One region of the Bacillus rugosus genome, then DNA from elsewhere that is predicted to be linked to it. Evidence: a T-box and tRNA genes for the amino acid it is inferred to sense, from the RefSeq annotation. Region 1 holds a T-box; the other holds one or more tRNA genes.
The links. The T-box of region 1 lies ahead of tyrS (tyrosine--tRNA ligase). A T-box ahead of a tRNA ligase gene usually reads a tRNA of that ligase, here a tRNA-Tyr.
Positions count from the first base shown of each region.

Region 2: it encodes a tRNA-Tyr, which carries the amino acid that the T-box ahead of tyrS (tyrosine--tRNA ligase) is inferred to sense. The anticodon was not compared.

Region 1 is NZ_CP096590.1:2,912,497-2,915,907, reverse strand. Features, by position in the region: gene acsA (acetate--CoA ligase) at 63-1,781, shown strand; T-box leader at 1,836-2,073, shown strand; gene tyrS (tyrosine--tRNA ligase) at 2,124-3,392, shown strand.
Region 2 is NZ_CP096590.1:196,532-199,942, reverse strand. Features, by position in the region: gene rsiW (anti-sigma-W factor RsiW) at 1-502, opposite strand, end outside; gene sigW (RNA polymerase sigma factor SigW) at 516-1,079, opposite strand; tRNA gene M0696_RS01125 (tRNA-Gln) at 1,309-1,380, opposite strand; tRNA gene M0696_RS01120 (tRNA-Tyr) at 1,385-1,469, opposite strand; tRNA gene M0696_RS01115 (tRNA-Thr) at 1,492-1,564, opposite strand; tRNA gene M0696_RS01110 (tRNA-Val) at 1,569-1,644, opposite strand; tRNA gene M0696_RS01105 (tRNA-Glu) at 1,648-1,722, opposite strand; gene M0696_RS01100 (2-thiouracil desulfurase family protein) at 1,903-2,358, shown strand; gene M0696_RS01095 (GNAT family N-acetyltransferase) at 2,371-2,853, shown strand; gene murQ (N-acetylmuramic acid 6-phosphate etherase) at 2,962-3,411, shown strand, end outside.

The DNA.
Region 1 (3,411 bases):
AGAAGAATATGAATATATACTATAATAAATGTGACAACTTCAGCAAAGGGGGATGTTTGGGCATGAATTTGAAAGCGTTACCAGCAGTGGAAGGGGATCATCATTTAAAAAATTATGAAGAAACGTACCGACATTTTGATTGGGCCGAGGCAGAGAAACATTTCTCCTGGCATGAGACAGGGAAACTGAATGCGGCGTATGAAGCGATTGACCGCCATGCCGAATCGTTTCGAAAAAACAAAGTAGCGCTTTATTATAAAGACGCAAATCGGGATGAAAAATACACTTTTAAAGAAATGAAGGAAGAATCAAACAGAGCCGGGAATGTGCTGAGACGGTATGGAAATGTGGAAAAAGGGGACCGCGTTTTTATTTTTATGCCGAGATCACCCGAGCTTTATTTTATTATGCTTGGCGCCATCAAAATTGGCGCCATCGCTGGGCCGCTGTTCGAAGCATTTATGGAGGGGGCGGTGAAGGACCGGCTTGAAAACAGCGAAGCGAAGGTTATTGTCACAACGCCTGAGCTGCTGGAGAGAATACCGGCTGACAAACTGCCTCATTTACAGCATATATTCGTAGTCGGCGGAGAGGCTGAGAGCGGCACAAACATCATCAGTTATGATGAAGCAGCTGAGCAGGAAAGCACAAGACTGGATGTCGAATGGATGGACAAAAAAGACGGCTATCTGCTTCACTATACATCTGGTTCTACTGGAACGCCAAAGGGTGTGCTTCATGTCCATGAAGCGATGATTCAGCAATATCAGACAGGGAAGTGGGTTCTTGATTTAAAGGAAGAAGACATTTACTGGTGCACAGCTGACCCGGGCTGGGTGACAGGTACGGTATACGGCATTTTTGCACCGTGGCTGAACGGAGCGACAAATGTCATCGTCGGCGGCCGTTTCAGCCCGGAAAGCTGGTATGGAACGATTGAAAAGCTTGGCGTCAATGTCTGGTACAGCGCGCCGACCGCGTTTCGAATGCTGATGGGAGCGGGAGATGAGATGGCTGCGAAATATGATCTAACCTCACTCCGGCATGTGCTCAGTGTCGGTGAACCGTTAAATCCAGAAGTCATCAGATGGGGGCATAAAGTCTTTAACAAACGAATCCATGATACATGGTGGATGACAGAAACGGGCAGTCAGCTCATCTGCAACTATCCTTGCATGGATATTAAACCGGGCTCAATGGGTAAGCCGATTCCCGGTGTGGAGGCAGCAATCGTTGACAATCAGGGCAACGAGCTTCCGCCGTACAGAATGGGCAATCTCGCCATTAAAAAGGGCTGGCCTTCCATGATGCATACCATTTGGAATAACCCTGAAAAGTATGAATCGTATTTCATGCCGGGTGGCTGGTATGTCTCTGGGGATTCTGCTTACATGGATGATGAGGGATATTTTTGGTTCCAGGGCAGAGTCGATGACGTCATTATGACGTCCGGTGAGCGCGTCGGCCCATTTGAAGTGGAAAGCAAACTTGTCGAGCACCCGGCCATTGCAGAAGCAGGCGTAATCGGAAAGCCTGATCCGGTACGGGGAGAAATCATTAAAGCCTTTATCGCACTCCGAGAAGGATTTGAGCCGTCTGATAAACTGAAAGAAGAGATCCGTCTATTTGTAAAGCAGGGTCTTGCAGCCCATGCGGCACCGCGTGAAATTGAATTTAAAGATAAGCTTCCAAAAACCCGGAGCGGAAAGATCATGAGACGTGTGCTGAAGGCGTGGGAGCTCAATCTGCCGGCTGGAGATCTGTCAACGATGGAGGATTAAAAGGCGACGTTGACACGGGATTTTATTTATGTTAAAAATGATATAGCTTCATATGAAAAGGTAAAGATTGAGACAAGTAGAATATCCTTACGTTCCAGAGAGCTGATGGCCGGTGAAAATCAGCACAGACGGATATATCGAATACACTCATGAACCGCTTTTGCAAACAAAGCCGGCCAGGCTTTCAGTAGTGAAAGAACGGACCTGATCCGTTATCAGGCAAAGTGATAAGACGAATGTTTTGCATTCTCTTATTAGTAGGGTGGTACCGCGATAATCAATCGTCCCTTCGTGTAAACGAAGGGGCGTTTTTTATTTTAATCAAAAAAGGAGCTTTATCTTATGACAAACTTACTTGAAGACTTATCCTTCCGCGGATTGATTCAGCAAATGACGGATGAAGAAGGATTAAATAAACAGCTGAATGAAGAAAAAATCCGCCTGTACTCAGGCTTTGACCCGACAGCAGACAGCTTGCATATCGGACACCTGCTGCCTATTTTAACACTTCGCCGTTTCCAGCTTGCGGGGCATCATCCAATTGCGCTTGTGGGCGGCGCGACGGGCCTCATTGGCGATCCGAGCGGAAAAAAAGCGGAGCGTACATTAAACACTGCTGACATCGTATCCGAATGGTCCCAAAAAATTAAAAACCAGCTGTCCAGATTTTTAGATTTCGACGCAGCAGAAAATCCTGCTGTCATTGCGAACAACTTTGACTGGATCGGCAAAATGAATGTGATCGACTTCCTTCGTGATGTCGGTAAAAACTTCGGCATCAATTACATGCTGGCAAAAGACACGGTCAGCTCAAGAATTGAATCCGGCATTTCATACACGGAATTCAGCTACATGATTCTTCAATCTTATGATTTTTTAAATCTGTACAGAGATAAAAACTGTAAGCTGCAAATCGGCGGAAGCGATCAGTGGGGAAACATCACAGCGGGTCTTGAACTGATCAGAAAATCAGAAGAAGAAGGAGCAAAAGCGTTTGGCCTTACGATTCCGCTTGTCACAAAAGCAGACGGCACGAAGTTCGGAAAAACGGAAGGCGGCGCTATCTGGCTTGATAAGGAAAAAACATCGCCGTATGAATTCTATCAATTCTGGATCAACACAGATGACCGTGACGTTGTCAAATACTTAAAATACTTTACGTTCCTATCAAAAGAAGAAATTGAAGCATACGCTGAAAAAACAGAAACGGCGCCTGAAAAGCGTGAAGCGCAAAAACGCCTGGCAGAAGAAGTGACAGCGCTCGTTCATGGACGTGATGCGCTGGAGCAAGCTATCAACATCTCCCAAGCGTTGTTCAGCGGCAATATTAAAGAGCTTTCCGCCCAAGACGTTAAAGTCGGCTTTAAAGATGTTCCATCTATGGAAGCTGACAGCAGCCAAGAGCTTTCACTTGTAGATGTATTGGTGCAATCTACATTATCTCCATCTAAACGCCAGGCCCGTGAAGACATCCAAAACGGAGCTGTTTATATTAACGGTGAACGCCAGACGGAATTGAATTATATCTTATCGGATGAAGACCGCATCGAAGGCCAATTTACGGTCCTGCGCCGCGGGAAGAAAAAATACTTCCTTGTGACGTATAAATAAACAAAAAAAGATCCTTTGC
Region 2 (3,411 bases), 1.4 Mb from region 1:
CCATATACTTTTCGCCGTTTACGACGGTTACATTCCCGTCTATTTTGCCTTTAATAATCAGCTTGCCGTTTTTGACAGTGACATCACCTTTGACCGTCTCACCTTCTGGCACGGTCACAGTGTGATTATGCACCACAAGATTCGGCTGCTTGGACACGCTGAAATTGTGGTCATTATGCCAGCTGTTAAAAAAACCTCCGCCCATCAAAATGATGAATACCGCAGCAGCTGCGATAACAGGATGGGTTCTGAACCACCTTTTCACAGAAGCTCTTTTCTTCTCCTTAGGCAATTTCGCCATGACATTAGCGGTAAAATCCGCGGGGGCTTCGACATGCGATGTGCTCCGGACGAGCGCTATAGATTTTTCCATCTCATAAAAATGCTTTCTGCATTTCTCGCATGTCTCCAGATGTTCATTTAATACGTGTTCATCTTTTGGAAGGATATCTCCATCAAGATGCATATGCATAAGCTGCACAATTTGTTCAGGACAGCTCATTTCATCACCCCACTTAAAGATCCCTTAATTGTTTTCTAAGAGCCTCTCTGCCCCTGTGAATCCGAGTTTTCACAGTCCCCACAGGAATGTTCAGAATCTCGCCGATTTCAATTAATGAGAGTTCATCAATATACTTTAATACGATAACTGTTCTGTATTTGTCAGGAAGCTTTAAAATTTTCTGCTGAATCGTGTTTGAGAGCTCCAGTGACACAACTGCATCCTCTGGCAATACCCCATCTGCGGCGATTTGGGAATACATGGTCAAGCCTTCCGTACCAGCCACCTCTGCATCGAGGTAATAATCCGGCTTCTTTTTGCGAATGCGGTCAATAGTTAAGTTGGTCGCGATTCGATAAAGCCAAGTTGAAAATTTCCGGTTAATATCAAAACTGTCGATATTAACGTACGCTCTGATGAAAGCCTCCTGTGCTATATCCTCTGCCTCATGCACATTACCAAGCATACGGTAGCAAAGCTGATAAATTTTATCCTTGTAAATATCTACGATGTCCGCAAATGCATCTTGGTCGCCTTTTTTGACTTGTTTAATTCTCTTTTTAATCATCATTTCCATATTTATCTAACCTCTGCCTTCACCGGTCTGTATGTATACGAGCTTCGTTTCAAAAGGTTTCAATTTTTTTATAAAATAAGTTTAACAAATTTTTGGCAGGGTGTAGATGGTAATTCGTGAATAAACTACCTTAACATATTTTTAAAATTATTATACAGACTGAACAGTTAGAAGTTGGAATTATTTTTCAAAAAGAAAAAAGACACCTTTTGGTCAAAGGTGTCTGTGACTGGGCTAGCTGGATTCGAACCAACGCATGACGGAGTCAAAGTCCGTTGCCTTACCGCTTGGCTATAGCCCAATAATGGTGGAGGGGGGCAGATTCGAACTGCCGAACCCTGAGGGAGCGGATTTACAGTCCGCCGCGTTTAGCCACTTCGCTACCCCTCCATATTCATATTAAGAAAAACAGTGCCGGCAAGAGGACTTGAACCCCCAACCTACTGATTACAAGTCAGTTGCTCTACCAATTGAGCTACACCGGCAAGATGGTGGAGGATGACGGGCTCGAACCGCCGACCCTCTGCTTGTAAGGCAGATGCTCTCCCAGCTGAGCTAATCCTCCAAATGGTGACCCGTACGGGATTCGAACCCGTGTTACCGCCGTGAAAGGGCGGTGTCTTAACCGCTTGACCAACGGGCCGTTTGTGTTCTCGTCGAGCTGACAAAAGTTATTATATACAGGTCACCCCCTGTTTGTAAAGAGGAAAATTAAATTTTTTATTTTCAAACTTTTTAACTCCTTTTTTAACTGAAAAAGCCTCCCAACATTAGTCATTTATTTTATGATAGAGACAAACGATGCAAGAGAGGAGAAACCAATATGATCCTAGTCAGTTCTTGCCTTGGAGGCATTGAATGCAGATACAACGGCTCTCACGCCGCATCAGAGAAAATCAGAAAACTTGTCGGTGAAAATAAAGCAGTTATGGCTTGCCCTGAGCTTCTTGGCGGCTTCTCAACTCCTCGTGAACCTGCAGAAATTATCGGAGGCACCGGCGAGGATGTTCTCAATGGAACCGCGAAAATCATGACAGCTTCAGGAGAAGATGTAACAGAATTATATATGGAAGGTGCCGCTAAGACATTAGCTTATGCAAAAGAAATCAATGCCTCTGCCATCATATTAAAAGAAAACAGTCCATCGTGCGGAAGCGGTTTTATCTATAACGGCACATTCTCTGGCGCAAAAATCACCGGCAGCGGAGTGACCGCCGCACTGTTAGAGCAAGCAGGCTACCGCGTCATTTCAGAAAACCAGCTAGACGACATATTGTAAGGAGGCCGCCACATGACTCTAGACATTTCTTTATCCTTCTATAAGCCTGAACACTTGCCGGAGCTTCAATCATTCACGCTTAACAACGATGACAAACGCTTTACCTCTCTCCCCAAAGAGGTGCTGACTCAGGCCCTGAGCATACGGGACCGGTATCCGGTTATCATCTTAAAAGACGATCTCCCAGTCGGTTTTTTCATTTTACATACATCAAAAGAAACGCTGGCACCCTATTCTAACAATCCATTTGCTTTACTGCTCAGTTCCCTGTCATTAAACGCTGTGCATCACGGAAAAGGCTATGCAAAAAAAGCAATGCTTCAGCTTCCCTCTTTTGTGAGCGGTTATTTTCCATGGTGCGATGAAATCATTTTGGCCGTCAATCATCTGAACACACGCGCAAAGCGCCTTTATATGAAAAGCGGGTTCCTTGATAAAGGCAGGAGAAGAATCGGACCGCTCGGAGAACAGCTGATCCTTCATTATTTCTTATAGCCTGAAGTGAAATAAAATTTCAAAAATGCAAAAACATAGTTGAAATATCATGACAGAAATGAATATACTGAATATTAAGATACATTATTCTAAACAGGGGGCATCCTCATGTCAGAACCATTAAACCTTCACCGTCTTACAACGGAATCACGCAATAGCCAAACAGCTGAAATCCATAAAGCAAATACACTCGACATCCTCAAAATGATCAACAACGAAGATTTAAAAGTCGCAGCCGCCGTTCAGCAGGTTCTCCCCGATATTAAAACAGCTGTAGACTGCGCGTATGACTCATTTCAAAATGGAGGCCGGCTCATATACACAGGCGCTGGCACAAGCGGCAGACTCGGTGTCATGGATGCTGTTGAATGTCCTCCCACCTACAGCGTAAGCCCAGATCAGGTCATCGGAATTATGGCTGGAGGTCCCAAAGCATTTTTACAGGCAGCAGAGGGCATTGAAGACAGTGAAGAAGCAGGAGCCGAAGATTTAAAAAACATACAACTCACTTCATACGACACCGTCATTGCCATCGCAGCAAGCGGCCGTACACCTTAT